DNA from 4 places in the Bacillus sp. JZ34 genome. Region 3 is predicted to be linked to each of the others. Evidence: riboswitches for the same ligand, from Rfam matches in the RefSeq annotation. Region 3 holds a riboswitch; each other region holds the start of a gene.
The links. Region 3 has a riboswitch for thiamine pyrophosphate ahead of tenA (thiaminase II). Riboswitches for the same ligand answer to the same signal wherever they lie in the genome.
Positions count from the first base shown of each region.

Region 1 (4,568 bases), 880 kb from region 3:
GCATTTCACCGCTACACGTGGAATTCCACTCTCCTCTTCTGCACTCAAGTTCCCCAGTTTCCAATGACCCTCCCCGGTTGAGCCGGGGGCTTTCACATCAGACTTAAGAAACCGCCTGCGCGCGCTTTACGCCCAATAATTCCGGACAACGCTTGCCACCTACGTATTACCGCGGCTGCTGGCACGTAGTTAGCCGTGGCTTTCTGGTTAGGTACCGTCAAGGTACCGCCCTATTCGAACGGTACTTGTTCTTCCCTAACAACAGAGTTTTACGATCCGAAAACCTTCATCACTCACGCGGCGTTGCTCCGTCAGACTTTCGTCCATTGCGGAAGATTCCCTACTGCTGCCTCCCGTAGGAGTCTGGGCCGTGTCTCAGTCCCAGTGTGGCCGATCACCCTCTCAGGTCGGCTACGCATCGTTGCCTTGGTGAGCCGTTACCTCACCAACTAGCTAATGCGCCGCGGGTCCATCTGTAAGTGGTAGCTAAAAGCCACCTTTTATAATTGAACCATGCGGTTCAATTAAGCATCCGGTATTAGCCCCGGTTTCCCGGAGTTATCCCAGTCTTACAGGCAGGTTACCCACGTGTTACTCACCCGTCCGCCGCTAACATCAGGGAGCAAGCTCCCATCTGTCCGCTCGACTTGCATGTATTAGGCACGCCGCCAGCGTTCGTCCTGAGCCAGGATCAAACTCTCCATGAAGTTTGATAATGACTACGCACATTCGCATGTACGATTTATTTAATGAATTAACAGGTACGTTTGTCTTGTTTAGTTTTCAAAGATCATTTCCGCCTCTCGAAGAAGCGACTTTACTAATATAACATTCTATCATCGTGAATGTCAACAACTTTTTTCAAAAGATTTTCGAAGTTGTTTTTATAAAGCCTCCTTTTTAGGGGCGGATACTAATATAACATCTATTTTCGTTTTGCACAATAGCTTTTTTAAAAAAATAATAATCAAATGATTTGGACTCAGATGATTCCTGATCATCTCGACCTCCGGCAGTTGACAGCATTTATTTCTTCTTACTGCTTTCTTCTATATAAAAGTATACAGCGGTCTTTAAAAATTGATTTGCTAAAGCTGCACATGGTCCAAAGCTTCGAGGATAACATTAAACTCTCCGTTATCAGCTTTTACTTGAATAAAAAGCTCCTCATTCCGGAGCTTTGTAACAGAATATATATTCTTCTCATTTTCATTCACGCTGGTTGGCGGATAAAGATTGTGCAGCCTACCTTTTCAGCTTGGCGGTCGAATGTCTGACAACCAGTTCAGGTTTGTAGACGGTGGAATGTTCAAGCTGATTCGTGTTGCGTCCCTCAACTTTGGCAATCATCCATTTTGCCGCCTCAATCCCCATCTGCATTTTCGGATGAGTGACTGACGTCAGCTTCACTTCAGATGCCTCGCTCAAATGTGAGTTGTCATATCCGACAATCGAAATGTCTTCCGGCACTTTCAAACCGAATTCCCTCACGACATCCAACACCAAAAGCGCTATCTCGTCATTATAGCAGAATATGGCAGTCGGACGGTCTGATGAAGAAAGCCGCTTCCTGGCTTCAGCTATCGTTTTTTGTTTTTTGTTCTCTGTTGTGTACGTCACGACCATTTCAGGGTAAAACGACAAGCCGTTTTCTCTGAAAGCACGGATAAATCCTTTCATCCGGTTGGCGCCCTGCATATCGTCCTGTTTAAAGAAACCGAACACTTTTTCATGGCCGAGTTTAATCAAATGCTCAGTGGCGATAAAGCCGCCGTGTTCATCATCCAAAATGAAATGGGGTGGATTTAGCTCCTGATAAAATTGGTTGATCATCAAATACGGAATATGATGTTGTTCAAGCGTCAGATAGTAACTTAAATTCGGGTTAAAGCTTCCTGTTTTCGTCGGCTCCACGATCAACCCAGCAATTTTTTTATCGAGCATATTCACAAGGCATTGTTTTTCTTTTTCAATGTCATTATTGGTGCTCGCGACGACAAGGGTGTATCCTTCGCTGGACAGTGACGATTCGATTCCTCTTATAATAGAAGGAAAAATGTAATCCGAAAGGTAAGTCGTAATAACCCCGATCATCTTATTTCTTTCCCTTCCTTTTTCAGAAAGCTGAAGACGGTGAGAGCAATACGTCCCTGAGCCCTGCTCTCTGTATAAAAGCCCTTCATGAACAAGGTCGCCAATCGCTTGCCGGATCGTGTGCCTGCTTACATCAAATATTTTCATCAATTCGTTTTCCGAATGAATTTTTTCCCCCGGCTTCACTTTGCCTTCATATATCCACGATTTAATTTTATTTTTCACCATGCTGTATTTTGTAGGTTCACTCATCAGATCAACCCTTTACTGATCTTGTACGTACGAATACGTTCTATTATAAAGGAAAAGATGTTTGCATTGCTACATATTGGAGAAATTAAGCAAAATTTTTCGAAAAATCAGCTTGTCGTCCGTTTCTTTTTTTAGTATAGTAGAATATAACTAAATAACTTGATGACCACAAGGGGAGCCTCGAGGCTGAGAGTGAACGACCGTTCTGACCCTTTGAACCTGTTAGTTAACGCTGGCGTAGGGATGTGGCAAAGTCATTTCTAATTGCATCCAAAGCAGTGCGTGGAAAACTTTCCTACTCCTTCCCCGCATTGCTTTTTTTATTGGGAAAGAAGTCCAGTATCCCTTTGTTCATCAAAAGTGAGGGTTATGATGAATCAATCTAAACAACTTGTACAGCTGATTGAAATTGCGTTTATGACAGGAATAGCACTTATACTTGATATGGTGTCCGGAATGTTTTTAAAAATGCCTCAAGGCGGTTCAATCGCAGTCATGATGATTCCGATCTTCCTGATTTCCTTTAGATGGGGGCTGAAGGCAGGGCTGGCAACCGGGTTTTTAGCCGGATTGCTTCAGTTTGTCACTGGAGGATTTTACGTTTATCATCCTCTGCAGCTTCTTCTTGATTATTTTATCGCGCCTACGGCCGCGGGTATCGGCGGCTTTTTTGCCGGATCGATCAGAAACGCTTCAATCGAGAAACAAAAAGGAAAGATCATTTTCTATGTTACGCTGGCCGTCTTTCTCGGAAGCGGACTGAAATTTCTCGCTCATGTCATCAGCGGCGCTGTCTTTTTTGGAAACTATGCGCCTGAAGGCACTCCGGTATGGATTTATTCCTTGGTATATAATGGAACATATATGCTTCCGTCTTTCATTGTCTGCACAATTGTCCTTTGTTTACTGCTGCTAACCGCGCCAAAACTCCTGGAAAACAGATCAGACATGAGATAGCATAAAAAAACAGCGGACTCGCCTGAGATTCCGCTGTTTTTTTATGATTTAATCAAATCTGCGACCAATATATACCGCTCCGGTGCTGAACCGATAAAGTCAAAAGGATAGCAGGTGGAAACCGTCAATGTTGCTCTCGGCTTTGGTACAATCACCGTCCGGTCATCCGCATCCACGATCCGCACCTTTTTCACTTTGTATGTAAAAGTTCCGTAGGAAGCTTCAACAATTAACTGATCGCCCTTCCCCACTCGGCCGAGTTTTCGGAAAACCGTATCCCGGTGGCCTGATAAAACCGAGTTGTCATCTTCTCCAGGCAGAACGGAACCAGCGAAATGGCCCACGCCTTTTTGCAGCTCGTCTTCATCTGTCCCGTGATATATAGGAATCCTTGCATTGATTTTCGGAATGACAAGATCACCGATTTTCTCCCCGGTTTTAAATGTTTGATCAATCACCGTTTTTTCTTTTTTCGCCGTCTGAATCGGAGGTTTTTCAGGCTTTTCTTCTTCTTTCATCTGCTGAAATGAAAAAAGAGCGTAGCCGTGCATTAACTTGAACACATTCGTTGTTGTAAAATAAGCGCCGCACACAACCATCACAATAGCTGCGAGCCAGATGATTTTTTTTCGATGTGCCTTAATTTCCTTTCACTCCTTATAAAAACTTCCCATTCTCTACATAATTAGAATGGGAAGTGACATGTTAAGCCGCTTTGCGAAGCCTTCTGATCATGAAGAATCCGCCAAACATCAGAACGGCGCCTAAGATCGACCATTCCGCGTAATGCCCGGCTGTCTTTGGAAGCTTTGCACCTTTAACCGTCTTTTTCACATGAGATGGCTTTGAATCATGTTTGACAGCCGTTTGGGTTTGCTTCACTTTTGACCCTGTATCATGAATTAAATCAGATCCGATCATGTCAGGCGTCAGCAATACATCCAAAATGAAGTTGCCTTGCAGATCGTATACTTCCACCAGAAGGCTTGCTCCCTTCAGATCTTCCGCGCTGACAAGCGTTGTCAAAGACACTTCTTTTTTCTTTCCGTCTTTAACAAGATAGTATTTTGTTTTCACTTCAAGCGTCTTCTGAAGATCGTTTAAAATGGATAGCATTTCAGCGATATCCTGAGCTGACAGCTCTGATACAGACTCGAAATCGGCTACCGCTTCAAGACGTTCTCCAAGAGCCATCAAATCATTTTCAAGGTTTGGATTTTTATCGCGCACCTTTCGGAGATGATTCACGAGCCTTTCCCACTCCT
Region 1 is NZ_CP096403.1:1,047,083-1,051,650, reverse strand. It holds rRNA gene M1D90_RS05235 (16S ribosomal RNA) at 1-707, opposite strand, end outside; gene M1D90_RS05230 (GntR family transcriptional regulator) at 1,246-2,346, opposite strand; TPP riboswitch at 2,508-2,607, shown strand; gene thiT (energy-coupled thiamine transporter ThiT) at 2,719-3,303, shown strand; gene M1D90_RS05220 (class D sortase) at 3,345-3,902, opposite strand; gene M1D90_RS05215 (processed acidic surface protein) at 4,009-4,568, opposite strand, start outside.
Region 1: it holds a riboswitch for thiamine pyrophosphate, as region 3 does, so the genes downstream of both, thiT (energy-coupled thiamine transporter ThiT) here and tenA (thiaminase II) in region 3, are expected to answer to the same signal.

Region 2 (4,568 bases), 1.2 Mb from region 3:
ACAGCCCGCAAGAAGCATCAGGCAGCCCAGCATATACAACGGCCATTTTTTCACGTTTTTCCGCTCCTTTCTGCTCAAATCCCTGAACCTTCCTGAAAGCTGAATGTTTCCGTTGTCTCGAATTCTTTCAGCACTTTTTGTCTGATTGATTGAAAAACGGGCGATGTTCTGCTGCGCGGAAATGGCAGATCGACCGGAATCAGCTTGTGGATTCTCCCCGGCTTTGCGGTAAGAATCGCGACCCGGTTGGCTAAATAAACCGATTCGTCAATATCGTGCGTCACGAGGATCATCGTCATCTTCTTTTCTCGCCAAATGTCTGTCAGAACATCCTGGAGATGCTTTCTCGTAAAGGCGTCCAAGGCGCCGAAGGGTTCATCAAGCAGCAAAATCTCAGGCTCCCTGAGCAAAGCCCTGGCAATCGCGACCCGCTGCGACATACCTCCGGACAGCTCGCGTGGATACTGTTTCTCCGCGCCTTTCAGCCGCACCGTTTCAATCAATTCATCGACTTTTTTTCGCACCGCCGGTTCTTTCAGGCTTAAATCTGCGGCGATATTTTGCTCGACCGTCAGCCATGGAAAAAGCCGATGCTCCTGAAAGATGAAACCTTGCTGAATCCCCGGGCCCTTGATTTCTCTTCCGTTCATGCTGATTCGCCCTTCATAATTCCCGTCAAGACCGACAGCGATTTTTAAGAGCGTGCTTTTCCCGCATCCGCTTGGACCGATGACAGTCAGAAATTCGCCGTTTTCGACCGTCAGTTTCACGTCTTGAAGCACGCTTGTTTTAAGGCTGCCGTTTCCAAATGTTTTTTCATTTACACGAATTGATAAAGACATCTTGTTCCCCTTTCTTTTCTAAACTGAAAATAAAAAACTCTTATCCCAATTGAGATAAGAGCCTTCGGTTGACCGATCAGCGCTGATGAAATTTTCCGAAATATTAAACAACATACTAATTCATATTATTCCGACCTGTCAACCCCATATTATAAAAAAACAGATGAAAGGTTCCCCTTTCATCTGCAGTATTGCCCGTTTTTAACTGTAAATGCTGCCGCCTGCTTTTTTAAATTCCTTCGCCTTCTCTTCCAATCCTTTTTGAATAGCCTTTTGTTCATCAAGGCCGTTTTCCTTGGCATAGTCGCGAATATCCTGGGAAATTCTCATACTGCAAAATTTAGGCCCGCACATTGAACAAAAGTGTGCTGTTTTGGCGCCTTCCGCCGGAAGGGTTTCATCATGGTATTCAAGCGCTCTTTCCGGATCGAGCGACAAATTGAACTGGTCCCGCCAGCGGAATTCAAAGCGCGCCTTCGAAAGCGCGTCATCGCGGATTTGCGCGCCGGGGTGCCCTTTGGCAAGGTCAGCCGCATGGGCCGCGATTTTGTATGTTATGACGCCTTCGCGGACATCGTCTTTGTTCGGCAGTCCCAAATGCTCCTTCGGCGTCACATAGCAAAGCATGGCCGTGCCGTACCAGCCGATCATCGCCGCTCCGATTGCTGATGTAATATGATCGTAGCCCGGTGCAATATCGGTCGTCAGCGGGCCGAGCGTGTAAAACGGCGCCTCTTTGCAAATTTCCATCTGCTTGTCGACATTCTCTTTAATTTTATGCATCGGCACGTGTCCCGGTCCTTCGATCATCACTTGAACATCATGCTTCCAGGCGATTTCCGTCAGCTCGCCGAGCGTCTCCAATTCGGCAAATTGGGCCTCATCATTCGCATCCGCAATCGAGCCGGGCCGAAGGCCGTCCCCGAGCGAAAATGCGATATCGTATGTTTTCATAATCTCGCAAATCTCTTCAAAATGAGTGTACAGAAAGCTTTCCTCATGATGAGCCAAACACCATTGCGCCATAATTGCCCCGCCGCGGGATACGATTCCAGTGACGCGCTTTGCCGTCAGCGGCACATACCGAAGAAGGACGCCGGCATGAATCGTAAAATAATCAACGCCTTGCTCAGCCTGCTCGATTAATGTATCGCGGTAAATCTCCCAAGTGAGATCTTCCGCGACGCCGTTTACTTTTTCAAGCGCCTGATAAATTGGCACAGTCCCTACAGGAACTGGACAATTGCGGATGATCCACTCCCTCGTTGTATGAATATCTTTACCTGTGGACAAGTCCATCATCGTATCGGCGCCCCAGCGGATGGCCCATGTCATTTTTTCTACTTCTTCTTCAATCGAAGAGGTGACAGCGGAATTGCCGATGTTGGCATTGATTTTCACGTGGAAGTTGCGGCCGATAATCATCGGTTCGCTTTCCGGATGGTTGATATTTGACGGAATAATCGCCCGTCCGCTTGCCACTTCATCACGAACAAATTCGGGAGATACATGCTCTCGGATCGCGATAAATTCCATCTCGGGCGTAATGATCCCCTTTCTTGCGTAATGCAGCTGGGTGACATTTTGACTTTTTTTCGCGCGCAGCGGTTTTCGTTTCAACCCTGGATAGCTGTTGCTCGCTTTCTCTTTGCTTTTATAGCCGTTATCCTCCGGTCTGATTTCTCTGCCTTCATATTCTTCGGTATCGCCGCGCTCCCTGATCCAGGTCGCCCGCAAAGGTTTCAGCCCCTTCAGAATATCAACCTCTGCATTCGCGTCCGTATAGGGACCGCTCGTGTCGTAGACGCGGACAGGCTGATTTTCTTCGGCGCCAAATGAACCCGTCGTCGGACTTAGCGAAATTTCTCTCATCGGCACTTGAATGTCAGGTCGCGCCCCTTCGACATACACTTTGCGGCTCCCTGAAAAACTTGACATAATCGAGATGTTTTTTTGCTGTACTGACTCCTGTTTCATGTAAAAATCCTTCCCCTCTAAAAAATTGATCAGGACGAAACTCCGGAACAGCACCAGCACAAAAAAACCAGGCTCATATGATGAACCTGGTTTTACAGTCAGTAAAATCACTGGAAGACAGACGGACCATACCCATTCCCCATCTTCTCCCGAATCCTTTTTACTTCCCCACGCTGGTACGAACCAGATCAGGTCCAAAGGGTTAAGAAACACATGTTTCTCTCTCAGCCCGCAGTCGGGCACCCCTAGTAAAGCTATTCAATTCATTTTTTATCGTAACACACCGATTTAGCAAGTGAAAAGGATGGAAAAATATATGAATCTTTTTCACTATAGCGGCACACCCAATTATTATAAATTGCGATGAAGCACATCAAGTATATGTTTCAAATCCGTCGCCTCAATTTGGCCAGGTGCGGATGCTTTTTTCGCTGCGCCGAACGTCACGGCCGAGCCAAATACCTCTCCGGCGAGCCGGCTGATCAAGCCTTTTCCGGCCATCGACATCGTGATAATCGGCCGCTTCGCATACCGCTCATGCATCATATGAGTCGCCTCAAGCAACACCAGCACATCTGCCGGTGTTTCAGGCATCACCGCGATCTTAGGGAAATCGGCGCCAAGATCCTGGGCTTTTCGGAGACGGGAAACGATCTCTTCCGCTCTCGGCGTCTTCCCGAAATCGTGGTTGGATATAATGACAAAGACATGTTGCATATGAGCCGCTTGAACCAGTTTTTCCACATGATGCTCTTCATTGAACAGCTCGACATCAATCACATCTGCCAGCCCTGTTTTGACTACGGCATGATTCAAGGAAAAGTAAAATTCCTTACTGACTTCTTTTTCGCCGCCTTCCTCCGCGCTGCGAAATGTAAATATCAACGGGATATCCTTTAAGATCTCCCGGATGTCAGCCAATACCTTTTTCACTTTGTCAACGTCTTCGACATCCTCAAAAAAATCCGCCCGCCATTCGGCAAGATCCGGATTAATCGATAGAAGAAAAGCAGCTTCTTCTTTCAATTGTTCATGCGTTTTTCCGATGAGCGGCACGCAAATTTTCGGGGCTCCTTCTCCGATGGCCACCCCTCTGATCTTCACCGTATTCAACAACGGCCTCACTCCTGTTCTCTATATTACAAGGGTCTTTGCATTAACGGTACCGAAGATTGGCCGTAAGCACAAGCAGAAATTAAGAAAGAAGGCTAAACACTTAAAGCACTTATATACCAACATGAGATCACCTTTCGATAGCTTGCTTGTTTAAAAATGAATCTACTATTCCTTGCAGAATATGACTCATTTCTTCAGGAGTTTCCTTCCGGCCTCTCTCAAACCATTTTGAAAGGATGTTCCAAAAGCCCCCTGCGCTGAATGAAAGCCCGTACTCCAAGTCGATTTTGCTTTTAAAATGAAAGGTTTCTTCTTTAAATTTTTTATGAAGATCCGGTAGAAGTTCATTATATTTCTCAACAATCAAATAAAACAAATGGTTCTGATAAAGGGCTTGTAAAAAATCGGCATGTCGGCTCCAAAAGTTGAAGTATGCATGTCCAAGACTGGATAAGTCAATATGTTTTTCCTGAACAATGTAATTGGAATACTCACTGCAAAGCTGCTCAAAATAGCGGTCTAATATATCTTTTTTTGAATGGAAATGCCGATAAAATGTTCTTCTGTCAAGCTGCGCTTTTTCCGCTATCTCTGTAATGGTGATGTCTGAAAAGCTTTTTTCCTTCATAAGCT
Region 2 is NZ_CP096403.1:3,391,389-3,395,956, forward strand. It holds gene M1D90_RS17295 (aliphatic sulfonate ABC transporter substrate-binding protein) at 1-33, opposite strand, end outside; gene M1D90_RS17300 (ABC transporter ATP-binding protein) at 75-842, opposite strand; gene thiC (phosphomethylpyrimidine synthase ThiC) at 1,044-2,819, opposite strand; TPP riboswitch at 2,968-3,076, opposite strand; gene aroD (type I 3-dehydroquinate dehydratase) at 3,171-3,935, opposite strand; gene M1D90_RS17315 (TetR/AcrR family transcriptional regulator) at 4,063-4,568, opposite strand, start outside.
Region 2: it holds a riboswitch for thiamine pyrophosphate, as region 3 does, so the genes downstream of both, thiC (phosphomethylpyrimidine synthase ThiC) here and tenA (thiaminase II) in region 3, are expected to answer to the same signal.

Region 3 (4,568 bases):
AACGCTTAAACGCCGTTTCTGCCCGAGGCTTAATGTAAAGGGGTGCGCTTTTTGATGAGCGTCAAGTCCGAATTCCCGCAGCAATTCAGCCGTTTTCTTTTCGACACGGTCCTCCGGCCCTCCCCGCTGCCTCGCCCCGAACGCGATCTCGTCAAACACCGTGTCCCGAATAAATTGAAGCTCGGGATTTTGAAAAACAAAGCCGGCCTTCTCATAGAGCGTACGGTCGGACCATTTCTTCAGCTCCCGATCCTCAAGATAAAGGCGCCCTTTTTTGACGGCTTCAAGCCTGATCAGACTTTTTAAAAACGTACTCTTTCCGCTCCCGTTCTCGCCGATGACCGAAATCCATTCTCCCCTTGGAATCTCAAAGGTGATGCCGTCGGCAACGATCTTTTTCCGATAGCCGATCGCCGCGTCGTCTGCGCGGATCAATATGTCTCTGTCAGCTGCAGGCCTGTTTTTCGCCTCCTCCTCTTTCATTTTCAATGTAGAAGAGAGCTTGACGGCGAGCGGATGATCATCTTGTGTGATAACATCTTCCCATACCGCAGGGTACAGTTTCGGCTGCCAGATGCCCGCCGCTTTCATCTCCGGCTGAAAATGTTTCACGATTTCTTCCGGCTTTCCGTCAGCGATGATCTGTCCCTTTCCATTGAAAAGAATGACGCGGTCCATCCACTCGATACAGCCGTCCAGCACGTGTTCGACGAACACCATCGTCTGTCCGCTTTTTCGTGAAACGTTACGAAGCAAGGCAAAGATGTCTTTCCGGCTGGCCGGGTCCAGCTGCGCCGTCGGCTCGTCAAAAAACAGCACTTCAGGCTCCAGAGCGAGCAGGCACGCTAATGCCAGTCTCTGCTTCATACCGCCTGACAAGGTTTCGATCGGCGTTTTCTTATCTATCTTTAATCCGACTTGCTCCATCAGCTCCGAGATGATGCCGTCCATATCTTTTGGGGAGACAGACCGGTTTTCTAGGCTAAAAGCGATTTCCTCATCAACATGAAGCATGCAGAACTGCGAATCCGGATCCTGAAACATAACGCCGGCGCTCTTTCTGCGATTGACCTCTCCGCTGACCTCAGCTTCGACATGTTCAGGAATGATGCCGGAAAGCACGGACAACAGTGTCGATTTGCCGCTTCCGCTCGGACCGAGTATCAGCACTTTTTCTCCCTGCCCAATCGACAGCGAGACCCGGTCTAGGACTGTTTCAGGACGATGATAAAAACGGACGGAAAGGTTACTGCATCCGAGAAATGAACGCATCGGCATCATCCTTCTTCCGCTGTTCCTTCATGATCTCATACTGATTCAGGACTCCCGTTTTCGCAAGCGCTTCGACAACGGCTTTTGCCAGCCAGCCGCCGAGTACAATGCCGCTGATGATTTGGATGATAAGCGTCATGATCAGCGTTTGCGTCGTATAGTAGGCAAAACCGTTCGCCATCAGGCTGTATGTCATGCTTCCGACCGCGGCAAGCGCACCGGAAAGCATAAGGGTAAACAAGTTATAACGCTTATAGCGAAAGATCGCAAACGCGATTTCCGCACCGGCTCCCTGGAACACACCGATTAATAATGCTGACAGTCCAAAGTGGCTTCCGGTCAGCAGTTCGACCGCCGCAGCTGCCGTCTCGGCAATCAGCGCCGCACCCGGTTTACGGATGATATAAGCGACAATCGGGCTGGCGATCACCCAAATGCCGAACATAAAGTTCGCTCCGACAGGCCCGACAATAGCTGAAACAGGGATCCACAAGGTGGACCATCCTAAGTAAATGACGCCGCATGCAACGGACAAGATCACTGCCATCACGACTTCTTTCATGTTCCAATTCATCGTCTCACCGCCTCCATTTCCACAGGCCAATCTTCAACTGTATAAGCCATCTCCCAAAAGCCGTATTCAAGCTGACAGCTTTGCAAAAAAAGCTCCTTCATTTTTTCTTTTTCAGCCTTGCCCGCTGTTTCGGCCCATTCATCCAGGCGGGCGCAAAACTTCGTCGTGATTGAATCGGTTCTGTCTCCGTAAAAACAGATCCAGTCATAAAATGGATGCGACGGGTCAGGCTGAACGTCCATCATCAGTTTTTTTCCGATCTCCCAATATGTCCACGGACAAGGCAGCAAGGCGGCTAATATCTCTCCCAGCGTGCCTTCGTGCGCCGCCGTCAGCATATGGTGGATATAATGATGGGCAGAAGGCGCAAGCGGATAGCCCTGCAGAGATTCATACTCCACCCCCGCGGCCCGGCACAGGTTGTTGTGCGGGTGCACTTCGCTGTTTAATACAAATGAAATCTGCTCATGAAACATCTCCATGTCTTTCCGGTTTTGACACTTGGAAATCGCAATTCCGTAGATTTGAATAAAAGCGTTCAAATACTCGTAATCTTGCTTCACATAATGAATAAGCTGCTCCTTTTTCAGCTTGCCGGACGCCAGTCCCAATACAAACGGATGCTCAAAAATGGCTTCAAAAATAGGGTTTGCCTCGCGGCGAAGTTCTGCAGAAAAACTCATGTAGATAGCCTCCTCAGCAATCGGTTTTATAAGGAAGGCACAGGGGGAGCGAGCCGCTTTTTACGCAAAAAAGCCGCCCCAAAATGGAGCGGCCTTTGTATGATGAAATCATAAAGACACCGGCTCCACTTCCCTCCGCTAGTATGAACTAGATCAGGTTCAAAGGGTCCAAGATCGCTTCTTGTCTCAGCCGGCTTACGGCTCCCCTAGTGGACTTCCTATTACATTAACTTTTACTCTACACATCAATGAATATGATGTCAACCTGAGTTTTTCAGTTTTATTCTTGTATAGAACCGCCGGGTTTCATACAGAAGATGAGGTGGGTAAAAATATTTATGGAAAAATGTTAATTTTCTGAAACCTTTTGCGGGCTTGTTCGTCTAATATAGTGAAGACAAAAAAATTTGGAGGGGATATTTATGATGATGTTTATCTTGATTTTGACAATGGCTGTGTATTTGTTCTATTCTTTCAGCAAAGACAACCGGCCGGCCAAAAGAAACAACAAGAATCATCAGACACTGACTGTTATTAGGGAAAACCCTTTTACCGCCCCTTCCAATGATGTCAATTGCTAACTTGATAGACAACAAGCAAGCCGCCCCATGACGGGCGGCTTTTTACGTTTTTAGGATTGAAATTGTTCCGCTTCAGTCGATCCCTTCAGTGCAGTGGTTGATGAAGTCCCGCCTGTCACAACCTGGGCGACTTCATCAAAGTAGCTCGTTCCGACTTCGCGCTGATGCCTTGTCGCCGTATAGCCGTGGACTTCGCTGGCAAACTCGGCCTGCTGCAGATCAGAATACGCCGCCATTCCGCGGTGTTTATATTGACGGGCCAATTCAAACATGCCGTGGTTTAAGGCGTGGAAGCCTGCCAGTGTGACAAATTGAAATTTATAGCCCATTTCACTGAGCTGTTTCTGGAAGTTCAAGATGGTGTTGTCATCCAGTTTGGCCTTCCAGTTGAACGAAGGGGAGCAGTTGTAGGCGAGCAGTTTGCTCGGGAATTTTTCATGGATCTCCTGTGCAAACCGGCGGGCTTCTTCAATATTCGGCTCAGACGTTTCACACCAGATCAAATCGGCATACGGCGCATACGCCAAACCTCTCGCAATCGCCTGATCAAGACCCGGCTTTGTTTTGAAGAACCCTTCCGCTGTTCGCTCTCCCGTCAAAAACGGCGCATCATATGAATCGACGTCGCTTGTGATCAGGTCGGCCGCATTCGCGTCCGTACGGGCAATAAGAATGGTCGGGACTCCCATCACGTCTGCGGCGAGGCGCGCGGCAATCAAATTACGCACCGCCGTTTGCGTCGGAAGCAGCACTTTCCCGCCCAAATGCCCGCACTTTTTCTCAGACGACAACTGGTCTTCAAAGTGAACTCCCGCGGCGCCGGCTTCAATCATACCTTTCATCAGCTCGAACACATTCAGCTGTCCGCCGAAGCCTGCTTCAGCGTCGGCCACAATCGGGGCAAACCAATCGATGTCTTCTTTCCCTTCCATATGATGGATTTGATCGGCGCGCTGCAGCGTGCGGTTAATTTTTTTGACAACTTCCGGCACGCTGTTTGCCGGATAAAGGCTTTGGTCAGGATACATGCTCCCTGACAAATTGGCATCAGCAGCCACCTGCCAACCGCTTAAATAAATCGCTTTCAATCCGGCTTTTACTTGCTGCATGGCTTGGTTTCCGGTCAAAGCGCCCAGCGCCGGGACGAAATCCTCTGTGTGGAGAAGCTTCCATAGCTTTTCGGCGCCGCGCCTTGCAATCGTGTATTCAATCTCAAGCGTGCCTCTCAGCCGAATAACGTCAGCCGCCTGATACGGCCTTGTGATCCCTTTCCAGCGTTCTTCATGCTCCCAGCTTTCTGCGAGTTGTTTTTCTTTCAGCATCGCACATTCCCCCATCATATTTTTTCATAAGCGGGTATCGTTAGAAATTCCGCGAATTCATCATCCAAAATCAGCTGTTCAAATAACTGTCCGGCCTCTTCGAACCGGCCGCTCCGAAAACGTTCTATGCCGGCTT
Region 3 is NZ_CP096403.1:170,171-174,738, reverse strand. It holds gene M1D90_RS00835 (ABC transporter ATP-binding protein) at 1-1,272, opposite strand, end outside; gene M1D90_RS00830 (ECF transporter S component) at 1,247-1,846, opposite strand; gene tenA (thiaminase II) at 1,843-2,529, opposite strand; TPP riboswitch at 2,643-2,747, opposite strand; gene M1D90_RS00820 (hypothetical protein) at 2,952-3,110, shown strand; gene aceA (isocitrate lyase) at 3,161-4,432, opposite strand; gene aceB (malate synthase A) at 4,447-4,568, opposite strand, start outside.

Region 4 (4,568 bases), 1.6 Mb from region 3:
CTGCCGTGTTCAAAAGCACTCCGTCAGCGCCGAGTTCCATTGCGTATGCCGCATCTTTCGGAGAACCGATTCCGGCATCCACGATTACGGGAACCTTAGCCTGTTCAATGATGAACGACAGGTTAAGCGGATTGACGATTCCCTGTCCCGAACCGATTGGAGAGGCCCCGGGCATAATGGCGTGTACGCCGAGCTCTTCAAGCTTTCTCGCAAGGACGACATCGTCCGATGTATACGGCAGCACAATGAAGCCTTCTTCAAGCAAGGCTTCTGACGCCTTCAGCGTTTCTACCGGGTCAGGCAGAAGCGAACGGTCACAGCCGATCACTTCGACTTTGATCATGTCGCAAAGACCACTCGCTTTAGCAAGCTTGGCGATCCGGACGGCTTCCTCAGCCGTTTTTGCTCCCGCCGTATTCGGCAAAAGCGTATAACGGCTTAAATCAAGCTGCTCCAAAAAATTAGGCTGAGATTCTTCAAAAATATTCATCCGTCTGACGGCAAAGGTCAGGATCTCCGATTCAGATGCACTGACAGCCTCTTTTTGAATTTCAAATGACGGATACTTCCCTGTACCGAGCAATAATCTTGATGAGAATTGACGATCTGCGATTTTTAACATAACGGTTTATCCCCCTCCGACAAAATGAACGATTTCGATGACATCGTGTTCTTCCAGTTTGACTGTTTGATATTGGTCTTTTCCGATAATCTGCCTGTTTCTTTCAACAACGACAACACGATTCTCCAAACTGTAGGATGCGAGTAAATCGTAAATCGTGCCGCCGTCATCTCTCCACTCTATTTTCCGGCCGTTGAGCTGAATGTTCACCTGTGCACAGCCTCCTTTCGCTCCGCTTTAAACGCCTCGGCCCACTCTGTTTTGACCGGATTGCCGAGGATCATGTCAGCTATCATCTCACCGGTTGCAGGTGCCAGGAGGATGCCGTTTCTGAAATGTCCGGCAGCAAACAATATCCGGTCATTTTCAGGGTGTCTGCCGATATATGGATTGCCATCCCCTGTTTCCGGGCGCAATCCGGCCCAGCATTGGTCGATGTTCATGGATTCAATGTCAGGGAGCATCGACTTGGCCTTTCGGATCAACTCCTCGATTCCGCCAAGTTCCGGCTGTTCATTCCAATCCCCGGGCTTCATTGTCGCGCCGACGACAAGCTTTCCGCTATGGCGCGGAACGATGTAGCAATGATCATGGTAAAGCGTCCTCGTCAAAGGGATGCCGTCATTCCACACAGACAGGCACTCCCCTTTGACAGGATAAAAGCTTTTGTCTATGCCGATCTGTTTAAAGAAAGCACCGCTCCACACACCGCTTGCAATGACAACGTGCTCCGCCTCCGCGGTGCATGAAGCAGCAGTGACGCGGACGGCCCCCGCTTCAGATTCGATCGATAAAACGGGGGTAAACTCGAAGACCTCGGCACCGAGAATCCGGGCCCCCCTGGCAAATGCCCTGCACACTGCGGCCGGTTCGACATGGATGTCGTCCCGAATGAAATTAGCGCCGAGAATCCCTTTTCCGGCATGCGGTTCCAGCTCATATACTTCAGCGGCTTCAAGCCATTCCACTGAATCCAGTGCAGCCATTTGCATCAGGTGTTCGCGGTCGCTTTCTGAAAATGCCAGCTTTAATATCCCTCCGTCATGCTTTCTGATATCGATGCCGCTTATGTCTTTCAATTCGCCCGTCAGCCGCTGATAGGCTTTTTGGCTGACTCTGGCAAATTCGAAAAAGGTACCGGGTTTATCGCATTCCGCATGGGCGCCGAGCATGCCCGCCGCCGCGCTCGTCGCTTTTTTGCCGACTTCTCCGCTTTCAAACACGGCCGTTTTTTTCCCCGCTTTCGCAAGATGGTAAGCGATGGATGTCCCGATGATGCCTCCGCCGATCACGATCGTATCATAGCGCTTTCTCATATGAATCTCCCTTCGCGAGACAGGCAAGCCGCGCGGCCGCCTCATCCGGTCTGTCATGAGAAAAGATCCCCGACATCACGGCGATGCCGTCTGCCATTTTGACTTCCGCCAGTCGTTGTTCGGTGATACCCCCGATCGCAATGACCGGAATGCGGACAGCCGCCTTCACTTCAGCCAGACTGAGAGCTCCTCTTCCTTTCCGGCCCTTTTTACAGTCCGTTTCAAAAATGTGGCCGAACAGCACGTAATCTGCACCTTCAGTTTCAGCCTGAACCGCTTCTTCTGGCGAATGGACGGACTTTCCGATTTTCAAATGCGGAAAACGGCTCCTCACACTTTTGACGGAAAAGCCGTGTGAAGGCAGCTGAACCCGGTGAATGTGATGAAACAAAGCGATATCAACCCTGTCGTTGATGATCAGTTTCCGCTTATCAACCCCTTCTTCGGCAAGGCGGTCGATTAAACTTGATATTTCACTTACTTTTTTTGATCTTTCCCTGATATGGATAAAGTCAACGGCATTTTGAATCGAGATGATTTTTGCAGCAAGCTCTTCCACAGAGTGCTTGTCATCGGTGATCGCGTGCAGATGCAAGCTGATCCACCCCGCTTTTTGACCAGCTTTCTTTTTGGTAGGCCATATCCCAGAAGCTGTATTCGTAGAAGCTGGAGATGACGAAGTTCTCCTTCATCTTCGCGCGCGTTTTCTCATCGGCGTTTTCAGCCAGCTCATCGAAGCGGTTGATCTGTTCTGTCACAAGTTCTTTAAACCAGTCGCCTCCGTATGTCGCGATCCATTCCTGATAAATCGCGCTGTCAGGCCTGCACGTTTTTAACGTCTCACCGACGTCATAATAGAGCCAATAGCAAGGAAGCAAAGCGGCCAGTATTTCCGCAAAACTGCCGCTCACGACAGAACGGTACATATGCGATGTGTACGCATACGCTGTCGGCGACGGCTGAAACGACTCCAGTTCTTCCTTTGTGATTCCCAATAGATCGGTGAATTTCCTATGGAGCGACATCTCGGCTTCATATGTGCCTTTCGCGTGTTCAGCCATCCGGCTTGTCGTATATAAATCGCGAGCATATGCCGCACCAAAGGATTGGACTTTGGCAAAGTGGGTCAAATAGTAGGAATCCTGCATGACATAGTATTTAAATCGATCAACCGGAAGTGTGCCGTCTCCAATCCCTTGAATAAACGGATGGACAAAACTGCCTTCCCACCATTTTGCAGCGCTGTTTCGACATTCTTCTGAAAACTTCATTTCGAGGCTCCTCCTTCGATTCTGAACATAAAAAAACCACTTTCCCGCAAGGAAAGTGGTTTGGAATTTGCATAAATACATACTCAAATACCGTGCCACTTCCCTACGCAGGTTTGAACCTGTTCAGGTTATGAGGGTCTAAAAGTCACACTTTTATCTCAGCCCTTATCAAGGACTCCCCTAGTGGAAAACATTTCTTGTTCATTCAGTTTATACTTTTATCTTATCACGAATTGCAAAATGGTCAAGCATCAGTCTCCAAGCGTTTTTCTCAATTCCGCAATATATTCGCGCGAACCGGTGGCGATCAGCCTGTCACCCAATTGCAGCCTTGTATCCCCGTGGGGCACGATGCTGTCCACCCCGCGGAAAATTCGGACGAAGATAACATCTCCCGTAAACGGAAACTCCCTTAACAGAACACCGTCAAATCGCTCATTGCTCATATTGATCTGATACAGCGACGCATCCTGGTTCGTCAGGAGTTTCATAACGCCAGGCGCCTCGATAAGCGCGCGCAGCAGCGTTTTTGTAGAAAGCAGAATGGAGAATGTATCAATTCCGTTATCTTTCAGTCTGGATTCGGCGTCTGGAGAATCTGCGCTGGCGATAATTCTCGCGACTTTCTGCTCCTTCGCAAAAAGTGCGATCCCTGTATTGCGCTCTTCGCTGCCAGTGGCCACGACGAGTATATCCGTTTGGAAAACGCCGAATGATTGAAGCGTCTCGTATTCATAATCAGGCAAAACTTCAACATCAAACACCGGGTCCGCCAGATTTTCTTCCTTTTTTTCCTGCCGGACATGCAGGATTCTGACGTGATAATCTTCCGGAGAAAGTTCGAGCGTGACTGGCAGCGTCATTTGATTTGCGCCGATAAAGGTGATCGTCTTTTTCTCTTTTTCGCTTTCCGTTTTCGGCATTAATTTTTTAAAGCCGGTCGGTGTGATGATGCATGTAATGACAGCGACCAGAATCAGCGCGCCGGACATCTGCGCGTCAATGACGCCGATGCGCTCGCCGATCGTTGTCGCCGCGATCACCAAAGAAAGCGTGGAAGTCAGGAGAAAACCGGAAGCCAGCACGGTTTTCATGTCATACCACTTTTTCAAAAACAGCACCGGAACGACTTTGCTGATTAACAGAGCCACAAACAGAAGCGGGATCATCACTAAAATTTTCGGATTGCCAAACAGCGACCAAATGTCCAATTTGACGCCCGTCATCACAAAGAAGATCGGGATGAGGAATCCGTATCCGAATGAATCGAGCTGCTGAACGAGCTCCTTGTTCGGCGAAAGCAGCGAAACAAGCACCCCGGCCAAAAACGCGCCAAGTATGTTTTCTGCACCGAGCGAC
Region 4 is NZ_CP096403.1:3,011,869-3,016,436, forward strand. It holds gene M1D90_RS15305 (thiazole synthase) at 1-622, opposite strand, end outside; gene thiS (sulfur carrier protein ThiS) at 629-832, opposite strand; gene thiO (glycine oxidase ThiO) at 829-1,938, opposite strand; gene tenI (thiazole tautomerase TenI) at 1,922-2,533, opposite strand; gene tenA (thiaminase II) at 2,508-3,209, opposite strand; TPP riboswitch at 3,293-3,401, opposite strand; gene M1D90_RS15330 (monovalent cation:proton antiporter family protein) at 3,461-4,568, opposite strand, start outside.
Region 4: it holds a riboswitch for thiamine pyrophosphate, as region 3 does, so the genes downstream of both, tenA (thiaminase II) here and tenA (thiaminase II) in region 3, are expected to answer to the same signal.